Regions from separate parts of the Rhodovulum sp. HP10 genome, predicted to be linked through region 1. Evidence: riboswitches for the same ligand, from Rfam matches in the RefSeq annotation. Region 1 holds a riboswitch; each other region holds the start of a gene.
The links. Region 1 has a riboswitch for thiamine pyrophosphate ahead of thiC (phosphomethylpyrimidine synthase ThiC). Riboswitches for the same ligand answer to the same signal wherever they lie in the genome.
Positions count from the first base shown of each region.

Region 2: it holds a riboswitch for thiamine pyrophosphate, as region 1 does, so the genes downstream of both, ACK8CO_RS18215 (NUDIX hydrolase) here and thiC (phosphomethylpyrimidine synthase ThiC) in region 1, are expected to answer to the same signal.
Region 3: it holds a riboswitch for thiamine pyrophosphate, as region 1 does, so the genes downstream of both, thiM (hydroxyethylthiazole kinase) here and thiC (phosphomethylpyrimidine synthase ThiC) in region 1, are expected to answer to the same signal.

Region 1 is NZ_CP180201.1:2,798,520-2,803,129, forward strand. It holds gene ACK8CO_RS13225 (NCS1 family transporter) at 1-460, opposite strand, end outside; gene ACK8CO_RS13230 (aspartate/glutamate racemase family protein) at 489-1,187, opposite strand; gene ACK8CO_RS13235 (GntR family transcriptional regulator) at 1,320-2,006, shown strand; TPP riboswitch at 2,060-2,180, shown strand; gene thiC (phosphomethylpyrimidine synthase ThiC) at 2,299-4,053, shown strand; gene ACK8CO_RS13245 (aldo/keto reductase) at 4,119-4,610, opposite strand, start outside.
Region 2 is NZ_CP180201.1:3,883,500-3,888,109, reverse strand. It holds gene ACK8CO_RS18220 (NAD(P)/FAD-dependent oxidoreductase) at 182-1,354, shown strand; TPP riboswitch at 2,419-2,547, shown strand; gene ACK8CO_RS18215 (NUDIX hydrolase) at 2,581-3,030, shown strand; gene thiD (bifunctional hydroxymethylpyrimidine kinase/phosphomethylpyrimidine kinase) at 3,027-3,848, shown strand; gene ACK8CO_RS18205 (PhzF family phenazine biosynthesis protein) at 3,857-4,610, opposite strand, start outside.
Region 3 is NZ_CP180201.1:451,667-456,276, forward strand. It holds gene ACK8CO_RS02010 (ATP-binding protein) at 1-178, opposite strand, end outside; gene ACK8CO_RS02015 (RsmB/NOP family class I SAM-dependent RNA methyltransferase) at 296-1,471, opposite strand; TPP riboswitch at 1,695-1,791, shown strand; gene thiM (hydroxyethylthiazole kinase) at 1,834-2,658, shown strand; gene thiE (thiamine phosphate synthase) at 2,655-3,269, shown strand; gene ACK8CO_RS02030 (M1 family metallopeptidase) at 3,420-4,610, opposite strand, start outside.

The sequences.
Region 1 (4,610 bases):
AGACCCAAAGGTTGGAATAGCCGAACAGGGTCTCCGAGACGAGGTTGAGCGCGCCCGCCCCGATCCAGCTCTGGAAGCCGAACCAGACGATCGCGGGCACCGAGCGCACCAGTGCGGGCAGGCGGGTGCCGGAAAACCCGAAGGCCGACCGCGCCTGTACCATGAAGGGGATGCCGTATTTGTGGCCGGCGCGGCCGTTGATCATCAGGGCGATGCCGATCACCGTGCAGCCGATGGCAATGGCCAGGAAGGTCTGGAGCAGGTTGAGCGTGCCCACCAGCCCCGAGCCGATGGTGAAGGTGCCGATCGACACGCAGCCCCCAAGCCAGGCGAAGAGATAGGACCAGGGGTCCATGATCCGCGTCTCCTGGGGCGCGAGCGATTCCTCGCCCAGCCCCTTTTCCTCGATCACATGCGGGACATGGCCTGGTGCCGCGGCTGCGGTCTCGGGCATTGTCATCGGTGTCTCTCCCCGTGTGTTTTCGTTTCTAATGCGTTTCCGGCTGCGCATAGGCGCCGGATTTGCTGGTCTTCAGCCCGGCCCCGACAAGCGCCTCGGCGAATTTCGTGGCGACGGCAACCCCGTCGATGACCGGGATGCCGGTTTCCGCGCTCAGCCACGCCACCAGATCCGCCATGCCGGCACATCCCAGCACGACCGCCTCGCAGCCATCCTCCTCGATGGCGCGGAGGATCTCGTCGCGGACCCTGAGCCGGGCATCCGATCCCGGTTCCTCGAGGGCCAGCACCGGGATCGCGGCCGAGCGTACCCGGCGGCAGCGATGTTCGAGCCCGTAGCCCCGGACCAGATCCTCGATCACCGGGACCGAGCGCGGAAGGGTCGTGACCACCGAGAAGGAAGTGGCGATCATGCTGGCGGCCTTCACCCCGGCCTCGCAGATCCCGATCACCGGCCCGGTCGCGATCTCGCGGCAGGCGCCGAGCGCGGGATCGTCGAAACAAGCCAGAACGATGGCATCGGCCCCGGCCTCTTCTGCCTCGCGGACCTCGCGCAGCAGATGCGGCGCGCACATCGCCTCGTCATGATGGCCCTGAATGCTGGCCGGGGCGCCGGTTGCGGTCCGCCCTTCGATCTCGACATCGGGCGCGGCGACGGCACGCGCGGCCTCGACGATCTTTTCCGTCATCGAGACGGTGGAGTTCGGGTTGATGACAACGAGTTTCATGATGGCAATCCCTGGCTGTTCGACATGATGCTATCAAAAATTGTTCACAATCCATAGTATCAATATTGCGTAACAAGTCCTGTGGAGAAATTTTGTTGCCGGGTCATGGTGCCGCAGCATAGAGAGGAAACGATGGAGACCCCGAAGGAAACCCGGATCGTCGAGCAGATCCTCGACGCCATTGCCGATCAGCGCCTGCCGGCCGGTACACGCCTGGGCGAACAGGCGTTGAGCGACCATTTTTCCTGCAATCGCACACAGGTACGCCGGGCCCTGGCGGCCCTGACCGCCTATCAGGTGGTCGAGCATCTGCCCAATCGCGGCGCCTCGGTCGCGACGCCGACGGCCGAGGATGCCCGCGACGTCTTTCAGGCCCGGCGCGCGGTCGAGACCGCGATCTGCCGCAATGCCCTGCGCCGGGCGACAACGGAGGATCTGGCCGCCCTGCGCGCCCATCTGGCCGAGGAGGAGAGGGCGAAGGATGACGGCGACCGGTCCGAGGCGATTCGCCTGTCGCGGGGCTTTCACAACCTGCTGGCGCGGATCGGCGGCAATGCCGTGCTCGCGCGCTATGTGCAGGAACTCACCATGCGGTCCTCGCTCATCATCGGGCTTTATGGCACCCAGGCGCGGACGCTCTGTGCCAAGGACGAGCATCTGCGCCTCGTCGAGGCCATCGCCGCGCGTGACGAGGCCGGCGCGCTCTGCCTGATGGATGCGCATCTGCGCCATATCGAGGCGGGGATTTCCTTCAGCGAAAGCCGGGCGCCCGCGGGCACGCTGTCCTCGATGCTGGGCGGAGGGCCCGGGCGGCCCTGACCGGCCCGGCGCTGCGGCGGGTTTGACAGTCCGCGCCGGCTTTGCGATACCTCGTCGCACGTCAGGGGAGTCCCGCCAAGGGGACTGAGAGGCTGACAGGGGGAAACCCCGGTGACGCGACCCTTCGAACCTGACCCAGTTGAGACTGGCGTAGGAAGACCGAGGGGCATGCCACAAGATCCCGCCCCCCGGGCCGCAAGGCCCCCAGACCGTCAAGGTCGTTCGGGCCAACGGCCCCGCTTTCTGCCTCATCATCCGTCTGGGTCTCGTCAGGTCAACTGAGGAGACGAAGATGAACAGACCCGACACCGTTCCGCAGATCACGCTGGGGCCGCTGCCCGCCTCGGAAAAGCTCTACCTGTCCGGCGAGATCCACCCGATCCGGGTGCCGCTGCGCCGGATCGCGACCGGCGAGGGGGCGGTGACGGTCTATGACAGCTCGGGCCCCTATACCGACCCCGGGGCGCGGATCGACATCGCCGCAGGACTTGCGCCGGTGCGGATCCCCTTCGCGCGCGACCGCGGTGAGGCCGAGACCTATCCAGCCCGCGACGTGACCGCCGCCGACAATGGCTTTGCCGAAGGCGCGCGCCTTGTGCCGGCCTTTCCGCGGCGGCCCGCGCCGCTTCGGGCGACGGCTGGGCGGGCGATCACCCAGCTGGCCTATGCAAGGGCCGGGATCGTCACCCCCGAGATGGAATTCGCCGCGATCCGCGAGAACGAGGGCCGCACCGCTGCCCATTCCCGCGACGGCGAGCCCTTCGGCGCCGAGATCCCCGATCTGGTGACGCCCGAATTCGTCCGCGCCGAGATCGCTGCGGGCCGGGCGATCATCCCGGCCAATATCAACCATCCCGAACTTGAACCCATGGTGATCGGCCGCGCCTTCAAGGTGAAGGTCAATGCCAATATCGGCAATTCGGCCATCACCTCCTCGATGGAGGAAGAGGTCGAGAAGATGGTCTGGGCGATCCGCTGGGGCGCCGATACGGTGATGGACCTCTCGACCGGACGCAACATCCACAATATCCGCGACTGGATCCTCCGGAACGCGCCCGTGCCCATCGGCACCGTGCCGCTTTACCAGGCGCTGGAGAAGGTCGGCGGCGTGGCCGAGGATCTCAGCTGGGAGGTCTACCGCGACACGCTGATCGAGCAGGCCGAGCAGGGGGTCGATTACTTCACCATCCATGCCGGGCTGAGACGCGGGATGATCGGGCTGACGGCCCGGCGCGTGACCGGCATCGTCAGCCGGGGCGGCTCGATCATGGCCAAGTGGTGCCTGCATCACGGCCGCGAGTCCTTCCTCTATGAACGTTTCGAGGAGATCTGCGACATCTGCCGCGCCTATGACGTCTCGTTCAGCCTGGGCGACGGGCTCAGGCCCGGCTCCATCGCCGATGCCAATGACGAGGCGCAATTCGCCGAGCTGCGGACCTTGGGCGAGCTGGCGCAGGTCGCCTGGGCCAGGGACTGTCAGGTGATGATCGAGGGGCCGGGCCATGTGCCGATGCACAAGATCAAGGCCAATATGGACGAGCAGCTGAAGCATTGCCACGAGGCGCCGTTCTACACGCTCGGGCCGCTCACGACCGATATCGCGCCGGGCTATGACCATATCACCTCGGCCATAGGGGCGGCGATGATCGGTTGGTTCGGCACCGCGATGCTGTGTTACGTCACGCCCAAGGAGCATCTGGGTCTGCCCGACCGCGACGACGTCAAGACCGGGGTCGTGACCTACAAGCTCGCCGCCCATGCCGCCGATCTGGCCAAGGGGCATCCGGGCGCGCAGGCGCGGGACGATGCGCTCAGCCGGGCGCGCTTTGCCTTCCGCTGGGAGGATCAGTTCAATCTGGGGCTCGACCCGGATACGGCACGCGCCTTCCATGACGAGACCATGCCCAAGGCCGCCCATAAGGAGGCGCAGTTCTGCTCGATGTGCGGGCCGAAATTCTGCTCGATGAAGATCAGCCAGGATATCCGCGACGCGGCCGCGGCCGAGGCCGGGGCCTGTCCGAACGGGCTGACCCCCGCCGCCGAATAGCGCGGGCGGACGGATCGAAAGCGGGGGCCGGGTCATGCCGGCCCCCGCCTGCTGACCCTTGGGGGTTAGCTCTGGCTGCGGTATTCGCCCTGCCGTTCCAGCATCCAGCCGGGATATTCAGCGGGCAGGCGGGTCGCCGCATCGAGGCGGGCCAGCTCGGCGGCGCTCAGCTCGATCCCGGTCGCGCCGATATTGTCGGTCAGCTGGTCCGCGCGCTTGGCGCCGATGATGACCGAGGTCACCACCTCCTGATGCAGAAGCCAGGCCAGCGCGATCTGCGCGACACTGGCGCCCCGCGCCTCGGCCATGCCGCGCATCAGGTCGATGACGTCATGGGCGCGGTCCTTGTCGATGGGCGGGAAGTCGAAGCTGGCGCGCCGCCCGTCGGCGGCCTTGCCGTCGCGGTCGTACTTGCCCGACAGGAACCCGCCTGCAAGCGGGCTCCAGACCATCAGCCCGATGCCGGTCTCCTTCAGCATCGGCACGATCTCGCGTTCCAGATCGCGCCCGGCCAGGGTGTAATAGGCCTGCAGCGACAGGATCGGGGCGAGCCGCCG
Region 2 (4,610 bases), 1.1 Mb from region 1:
ACCTGGCCTGCTCAGGCCGCGCCCCGTTTCCCGCCAGAGCCGCCGAAAGGCGCGGGCTCTGGCAGACGGCCCCTCCCCGGTGAGGAAAAGGGCCTTTCCGCCAAGCTCCGAGCTCTCCCGAAACCTTCGGCAGATGCGATGGCCCCTTTTGCCGGGATGTCCGTCGGCGTAGAGGGCGTGCATGGATTATGATGCGATCGTGCTGGGCGCCGGAGCGGCCGGGCTGATGGCCGCGGCAACGGCCGGACAGGCCGGAGCGCGGGTGCTTGTACTCGACCATGCCGACAAGGCCGGGAAAAAGATCCTGATTTCCGGCGGCGGCCGCTGCAACTTCACAAATACCGGCGCCGAGGCGGCGTGCTTTCTGTCCGGGAACCCGCATTTCCCGAAATCCGCCCTCGCCCGCTATACCCAGTGGGATTTCCTCGCTTTGGTCGAACGCCATGGCATCGCCTGGCATGAAAAGACGCTGGGACAGCTGTTCTGCGACGGCTCCTCCCGGCAGATCCTGGCCATGTTGCTCGACGAATGCGCCCGGGGCGGTGTCGATATCCGGCTCGGGACGAAGATCGGCGAGATCGGCCATGGCGACGGACGCTACCGGGCGGCTGGCGCCAGCGCCGCGAACCTCGTCATCGCGACCGGCGGCCCCTCGATCCCGAAGATGGGCGCGACCGGCCTTGCCTACCAGATCGCCGAGCGCTTCGGGCTTGCCGTCGTGCCGCCGCGCCCCGCGCTGGTTCCGCTGACGCTGGGCCCGCACGACGCGGCCTTCCGGGCCATTGCCGGCCTGTCCTGCCCGGTGATCGCGCGGGTCGGGTCGGCCAGCTTCCGAGAAGCCGCGCTGTTCACCCATCGCGGGCTGTCGGGTCCCGCGATCCTGCAGGTCTCGTCCTACTGGACCCCCGGCGCAGCGGTCGAACTGACGCTGATCGAGAACGCCCTCGACATGCTGCGCGAGGCGCGGCGGCAGATGCCGCGTGCCCGGCTGCGCGCCGCCCTGAGCGAGCAGCTTCCGAACCGTCTGGCCGAGCTTCTGGCCACTCAGATCGGCCTGGAGAAACAGCTTGCGAACTGTTCGGACGCCGATCTGGAGCGCGCGGCAGCCCCGCTTACCCGGCTGACATTCCACCCCACCGGCACCGAGGGCTATGCCAAGGCAGAGGTCACGGCGGGCGGGATCTCGACCGAAGCGCTGTCCTCGCGCACGATGGAAGCGAAGGCCGTGCCCGGCCTGCATGTGATCGGCGAGGCGGTCGATGTCACCGGCTGGCTTGGCGGCTACAATTTCCAATGGGCCTGGTCCTCGGGCCGGGCGGCGGGCATGGCGATTGCCGAGCGGCGCCGGAACTGACCGCGTCCCTTGCCGGGGCACCGCCACTCCCGCCCCCGGCGGTCATGACAGGCAGGCCGACCCGCAAAACCGCCCCTGGCCTTTCCTCTCATGCCTTTCACACACCTCTGGCCTTCAAAGGCGCCGGGGCAGAGCGCGGCGCGGCGCGGCGCCCGCGCATCACCGGCAGAACCGGGCGGTCGTCGCGACGCGAAAAGCGCGCCGCAGCCGTGTGGGACGAGGCCCGGAAGGTCAACGAGATTGGGCGGCACGTCCGGCACCAAGACGCATGGGGCCAGGGCGAAGACACGGTATCTTTGTCGAACAGCCCCGTCAGCAGGGCCCTGCCGCGCGCGTCCAACCCCGGCCGGACCGACATCAGACATCCCGGCCCCACCCCGCCCCAGCCAAGGAGGCACCGCCGGATGCGCCCCTTCCGCCCGGACGCGCGCGGGGGCGAGGCTCAACGCCCTCGAGATCGGCCCCCATCCATCCCGGCGGTGGCACCGGGGAATGACCGCGACGAGCACATGGAGGCTCCTTCCAGAAAAGGCAGGGCGATCACCGGCAACAGCGCGTCGAGACCGCGCTGCAGGGTCGTCGGCACGCCGCGCGCTCGGCTGGAAAAGAACGCTCAGCAGCCTGATCGACGATACCGAGCCGACGCCCGCCTGCGGCCTCACGGTCGACAGGACCGATGAGATTTCCGTCTTGAGCGGAACCAGAGGCTCGACTTACGCCGCCATGGACCGCCTGATCGCATGGCGGCGAAACGAATTGCACGGAGGCTCGCCGGCCAGTCACAGGACAGTCGCAGGACAGCCCCATCGGTCGGCAGTCCCGGCAAAAACGGCTCCATCCCGCCCGGACACACCGACCGGCATCATGTTAACTCAAGACATTAATATGCGACTACATATATCTGATATTTAATATTTATAATTCACTGAATGTGATCCGTACCTGACCACGCGGGCCCGTTGCGCAGCCCTCTGTCGGCGAAGGCCCCGCCGAGAGAAAAGGCCCGGGAACGGCGCGCGCATCGCAACAGACGCGTTGAACTCGCCGCTTATCCTGATAGTCTCGCCGACACCTAGGGGAGCCCCGGCATGGGGCTGAGAGTCTGCAGGCACGGCCATGGCCCGGCGCAGCGCAGTGACCCTTCGAACCTGATCCGGATCATGCCGGCGAAGGGACAGGACAGAAACGCTCTCTTGCCCTTGCCGGCCGCAGCATATGAGGCGGCCTTGCCCTTCCACAGCATCCCCGAACGCCCCATCCCCGCGGCCATCGCGGTGGTGATCCGCGCCAGGCAGGTCCTTCTGGTCCGCCGGGCCAATCCGCCCGATGCCGGCCGCTGGGGCTTTCCCGGCGGAAAAATCGACCGCGGCGAGACCGTGACGGAGGCGGCCCTGCGGGAGCTGGCCGAAGAGACCGGCATTCGTGCCGAACCGCTGCGCGTCCTCACCGCGCTGGATGCCTTCGATCGCGACGCCTCGGGCGCCCTGCGCAGCCATTTCATCCTGATCGCCCTGTTGTGCCGCTGGACGGCCGGCGAGCCTGTCGCGGGCGACGATGCGCTCGAGGCGCGCTGGGTCGACCTGGACACATTTGCCGATACCGAGCTTGCGCTGAGCCTCGATGTCGCCGAGGTCGCGGCGCAGGCCGCCATGTTGATGCAGGAGATGCAATCATGATCGCCAATATCCTCACAATCGCCGGCACCGATCCGTCCGGAGGCGCCGGCATCCAGGCAGATATCAAGACTTTCTCGGCACTTGGCGCCTATTCCTGCTCTGCCATCACTGCCGTCGTCGCGCAGAACACCCAGGGCGTGAGATCCTTCGTCGCGCTCGATCCGGGCTTCGTGGCCGAGCAGATCGACGCCGTGCTCGACGATGTACGCATCGACGCGGTCAAGATCGGCATGATCGCGAATGCCGCGATCGCCGAAGCCGTGGCGGACCGGCTGAGCCATCACGCGGTCGGGAATATCGTGCTCGACCCGGTCATGGTGGCCAAGAGCGGTCACGCGCTGCTTGCGCCCGAGGCGGTCGCGGCGGTGCGCGAGCGGCTCCTGCCGCTGGCCAGGATCGTGACCCCGAACCTGCCCGAGGCGGCGGTGCTGCTCGGACGCGAAGACGACTGGACGGCAGAGGCCATGCAGGCCGCCCTGCCCGACCTGCTGGCCATGGGGCCGGAATGGGTGCTGCTCAAGGGCGGCCATCTCGCAGACAGCACCGAAAGCACCGACCTGCTGGCGGGCCCCGAGGGCATCACCCGCTTCGCCGCCCCGCGCCTGGTCACGACGAATGACCATGGCACCGGCTGCACGCTGTCCTCGGCGATTGCCGCGCTCTTGCCCGGCCGCGACATGGTCGAGGCCGTGGGCACGGCCAAGACATATCTTCACGACGCGCTGGCGGCGAGCGAGGCCCTCGATGTCGGCCATGGCCACGGGCCGGTGCATCACTTCCATGCGCTCTGGTCCGATCACCGGCCGCCTGCCATCTGAGGCGGCCTTCAGGCGTTCCGCCGGGCGGGGAAGGCGCGGACGGGGCGCGGACGACCGGCTCCGGCGGTTCGGCTGTAGAGGCACGGACCGGTCCGGGCCCGGCCCGACCAACCTCTACAGGCCGGGCGGGGGTGATCGTGCGCGTCAGGAGCCTGTGATCCGACCCTCGCCGGGCGAACGGAACGTGTTTGCGCCTTGCCACAAGGAAACGCCCCCGGCAGAAAGACGCCCGCCCTGCCCGCCCCGGTCACGCGCCGAAGCGCTCGGCCCCGGGAAGGGAGATCTCGGCCTTCATGAAGGTGACGGCAGGCCCCGCCTGCCATCACGCGGCTCCCGGCCAGTTCGCAACCCAGCCATCCGCCACGCGCCGAGGCCTGACAGGCCGTCAGTCTGGTTCGGCCCAGCCAGTCCGCCCAATAGGGCATTAGGGTGGCATGAATGGAGCCGGTAACCGGATCTTCGGGAATACCGGCCCCCGGAACGAAACAGCGCGACACGAAATCGGCGCGGCCTCCCGACCTTTCGCGCGCGGTGATCACCAGACCGACCGGCCCGAGCCCGGCAATCGCCGCCAGATCGGGAACGAAGTCGCGAACCCGGTCCGCCCCCTCGAGCTCCACGAAGATGTTCTCGAAAGTCCGGAAGACCGCAATCGCCCCGTCGGCGAGCTGTGGCGCGATCTCTGCGGGCAATGCCTCCAGCGGCTCCGGATCGAGACGGGGCAGATCGAGGCGATAGCCGGACGGGTCCGCGCTTACATGC
Region 3 (4,610 bases), 1.8 Mb from region 1:
TCCGCAACAGCGCGGCCAGGCAGCACAGGGTGAGGCCCGTCGTCAGCAGCGGCGCGAAAAACAAGGGCCAGGGCGAGGTCCAAGCCGCGCCCGATAGCAGGATGCCAAGGGCCAGCGCCGCCCAGGCCCGATCGGCATAGGCCGCGGCCGAGCGACGGACAGATAGCAGAACAGGCATGAGACGCGACAAGAGAACCTCCCGGCAGGACGATTTCGCCCACTCTTTCTCCACAGGTATTAACCCGTGGTTAACAGAGCCGCCCAACCGCGGAGGATGGCAGATCTTCGCCGCCGCTCAGCCCGGGCGCTGCATGACTGCGGCATAGAACCCGTCGCCGCCGTCAAGCGGCGTCAGCCGGCGTTCGGAGACAAGCCTCCAGCCCTGAAAGGCGGCAAGAAAGCGGCCGATCTGGGAAGCATTCTCGGCGGCAAGCAGCGAACAGGTCGCATAGCCCAGATAGCCCCCCGGGGCCACCAACCCGGCCGCGCGATCAAGAATCCCGGCCTGAAGCGCGGTCAGCCGGTCCAGATCGGCAGGCGTGGTCCGCCATTTGGCCTCCGGGCTCCGGCGCCAGGCGCCGCTGCCCGAACAGGGCACATCGCAAAGCACCAGATCGAAGGGCGCCGCCCCTTTCAGCGCGGCCGCGTCGAGACAGTGCACCGCAACCCCGGCCCGCTCGGCCCGGGCGGGCAGATCGCGCATCCGCTGCGGCGCCGCATCATGGGCGAAATGCCGGGCGCCCCCGCGCGCAGCCATGGCCAGCGTCTTGCCGCCGCCGCCCGCGCAATAATCGAGCACCCTTGCGCCTTCGCCGAGCGGCATCATGTCGGCCACCGCCTGCGAGGCGGCATCCTGCAATTCGACCAGCCCGTCTGCGAAAGCCCGCGACAGATGCACCCGGCGTGCGCCCGCCACCACTTCCAGCACGGTGGGCGAAAGCGGATGGGGCCGGGTCTCGATCCCCTCCCCGGCCAGCCGCGCCATGGCCGCCGCGGCATCGCTCCGGCGCGCATTGACCCGCAGAAAGACCGGGGCGCGCTGCCGGAGCCGCTCCATCACCGCCCGGAAATCGGGGCCGAGGCTCTCTCGCAGCAGCCCTTCCAGTGCCTCGGGGCAATCGCAGGCGACCGGCTCGGGCAGATCGGCAAGCGCAGGCCCGGGCGCAAGTTCCTCGGTGCCGAGCGGCGCCGGGGCATGGCCCGCACCGGTGAAGACGGTCCCGGGATCGGTGCCCGCGGCGCGCAGCATCCCCAGCATCAGCCCGCGTCCGGTCGCGGCGCTGCCCAGCGCCGCGAAGGACCGCAGGCAGCGGATCGCATCGAAGACATGATCGCGAATCGCGGCGCGGTCCTTCGATCCGGCAAAGCGGTTCTGCCGCGCCCAGGTGGTCAGGAGCTTCTCGGCCGGCGCGCCGCCGCGCCAGGCATCGAGCAGCTCGGCCGCCGCCGCGATCCGCGCCGCGGGCGTCATCGCAGCCCCCGCCGACCCCGGACTGGCATGCGCCTGCCGCCCGCGGCCTCCGCCTCGCGCCTTGTCATCCCTGGCTCCTTCGCGCCGTTTTCGCCCCGTTCTTGTCTGGCTGCACCCTTTCCGGGCCTGCCGCCTGTCCGCCTTCTGGCAGCCGCCTTCGGCGCTGGCAAGCCACCGCCGCCGCCAGAGGACTTTCCATCCGCGCAAGGACGTGGTTTTCTGGCGGCCGTGACAGGGGCGTCCGGAGCGATCCGGGCTGAGAAGCACCCTTAGAACCTGAACCAGATCATGCTGGCGGAGGAAGTCGCGTGCCGCGTCCCGACGGGACCGATGCGCCCGTCCGCCACCCAAGGAGGACCGCGATGCCCGCCCCCGCAGACCACTCAGGCCACCCGATTCGAACGCCGGCAGAACATCTGGCCGCGATGCAGGCACGCGTGCCCCTGGTGCAGTGCATCACCAATTTCGTCGCCATGAACGTCGCCGCGAACGTGCTGCTGGCGGCAGGCGCCTCGCCGGCGATGCTGCATGCGGCCGAGGAGACCGGCGAGTTCACCCCGCTGGCGCAGGCGCTCTCGATCAATATCGGCACGCCCTCGCCCGGCTGGGCGACGGGGATGCGGGCCGCGGCAAGTGCGGCGCGGGCGGCGGGGCTGCCCTGGGTGCTCGACCCCGTCGCGGTCGGCGCCACCGCCTACCGGCAGGCGCTCTGCGGCGATCTCATGGCCTTCGAGCCGACGGTGATCCGGGGCAATGCCTCCGAGATCCTGGCGCTGGCCGGGGTCGAGGCACGCGGCCGGGGTGCCGACAGCGCCGACAGCGTCGAGGCGGCCGAAGCCGCGGCGCGCGCGCTCGCCGAACGAAGCTGGGCGGTGGTCGCGGTCACCGGGCCGGTCGATTACGTCACCGATGGCACCCGCGCCTGGCGCATCGCCAACGGCCATCCGCTGATGCCCAAGGTCACCGCGCTCGGCTGTTCGCTGACGGCCCTGGTCGCGGCCTTCCTCGCGGGCGGCGGCGACCGGGCCGGGGCCACCGTCGCGGCGCTGGCCTGTTTCGGGCTGGCGGGCGAACAGGCGGCCAGGGGCGCGTCCGGGCCGGGCAGCTTCGCAGTGGCGCTGATCGACGCGCTTCATGCGATGACTCCCGAGACGCTCGAGCGCGGCGCCCGGGTGAGCGCGGCATGACCCGCGACAGGCTTCCGGTCTATTTCGTGACCCCCGACGGCGCCTCGGCCGACCTGGTTCTGGCCGCGGTCCGGGGCGGCGCGACCATGGTACAGCTGCGCGACAAGCAGGCGGGGGACGCGGCGCTGATCGCGCTGGCGCGCGCGCTGAAACCCGAACTGGCGCGGCGCGGCGTTCCGTTGATCGTGAATGACCGGCTCGATGTGGTGCTGGCCTCGGGCGCGGACGGGCTCCATGTCGGCCAGTCCGATGGCAACCCGCTGGCGCTGCGCCGGGCGCTGGGGCCGGGGCGGCTTCTGGGCCTGTCGGTCGAGACCATGGCGCATCTCGGCGCGATACCTGCGGGCGTCGTCGATTATCTCGGCGTCGGGCCGGTGCGGGCGACCGCCACCAAACCCGATCACGCGGCCCCGCTTGGCTTCGGCGGACTGGCGCGGATCGCGGCGGCGAGCCCCCTGCCCTGCGTTGCCATCGGCGGCGTCGGCGCCACCGATGCGCGCGCGCTCAAGGCGGCCGGCACGGCCGGCATGGCCGTCGTCTCGGCGATCTCGGCCGCCCCCGATCCCGAGGATGCCGCCCGTGCGCTGGCCGGTGCCTGGAGAGCGGCATGAGCGCTAGCGGGGCCATTCCGGGGATGGCAGCGCCCTTCCCCCGGCATCCGGGGGGCGCAACCGGTCCGAGGCAAAGCGGGGTCGGCCTGCCGATGGTCTGAGCGTCGCCCCGGCCACGCCTTTGCCGCAAGGCGCCGTGGCGCCGCTGGCTCAGTCGAAACGACGGCGCAGCGCAGAGCCCCCGGCCGGCCAGTCGCCCGCCGCCACCACGGCGCCATCGACGAAGGCAGCATAGCTTCGGCCCGCCTGATAGCGCAGCGCTCCCAGCTCGGGCAGCAGATCTTCGGTGCGGTCGGCCGAGAGAAAACCGATCAGCCGCCCTTGGGCATCGCGCTCGACCCAGGCCCGGGCGCGACCGGCATCCATGCTCCAGGGGGCGGGCGCGGAAAGATGCGCGCGCCGCCAGGCCGCCACATCGGCACCCGAGCCGATCACGACCAGCACCGGCGCGGCCCCGGCCGCCGCCTCATCGACCAGCGGCGGTGCGCCCTGCAGAAGCCGCGCCCCAAGCGCCGTCGCCACCTCCGCAGCCCCCTCGCCCAGCGCCAGCAGCGCGGGTTCGGAACCGGCGAAGAGATCGCCCAGCATCGGCGGCACCTCGCCCGGCGCCAGCGCCCGCGCCAGCTCGAAATCGGGATCGACCGCGACCGAACGCGGCCGTGCCCCCAGCGCCAGCGTGACCTCGACCCGGCCGTCCTCGAGCGCCACCAGATGGCGCTCGGTCCCGGCCTCGGTCTCGACCATCACCGGCACGCGCAGCTGATAGGCGGGCGCGGACTGGCCCAGCACCAAATGCAGTGCGCGCTCTTCCGGTTCGACCGCCTCGATCCGCAGCGCGGGCAGACCGCTCCGGGTCAGCCACTGATCGAAGAACCAGCGCAGCTCGCGCCCGCTCGCCGCCTCGAAACCGGCGCGCAGATCGTGCCAGGCCGCCACCCGGTCGCGCCGTTCGGCATAGAATCGGCGCAGCCCCGCCTGCCAGTCCTCCTCTCCGAGCTCGGCCCGGAGCATGTGAAACAGGAAGGCCGCCTTGCCATAGCCGACCGCCTGACGCGCGCCATGCGCGGCGGCGCGGAACTCGGTCAGCGGCCGGTCTTCGGCGGCGGGCAGCATCGTGAGATCGCGCAGCCAGCCCAGCCGCATCTCGCGCGCCTCTGCAGCCCCTGCCTCCTCGGCCAGCGCGTAATCGGCCATGTAGGTGGTCAGCCCCTCGCTCCAGTTGCCGCGCCGGTAATCGACCGCCACCGCATTGCCCCACCAGGAATGCAGCACCTCATGCGCAAGCGAGCGGCCCCGCATGTAGCCATGGCCAAGGATCGCCTGGCTGACATAGGTCATCCC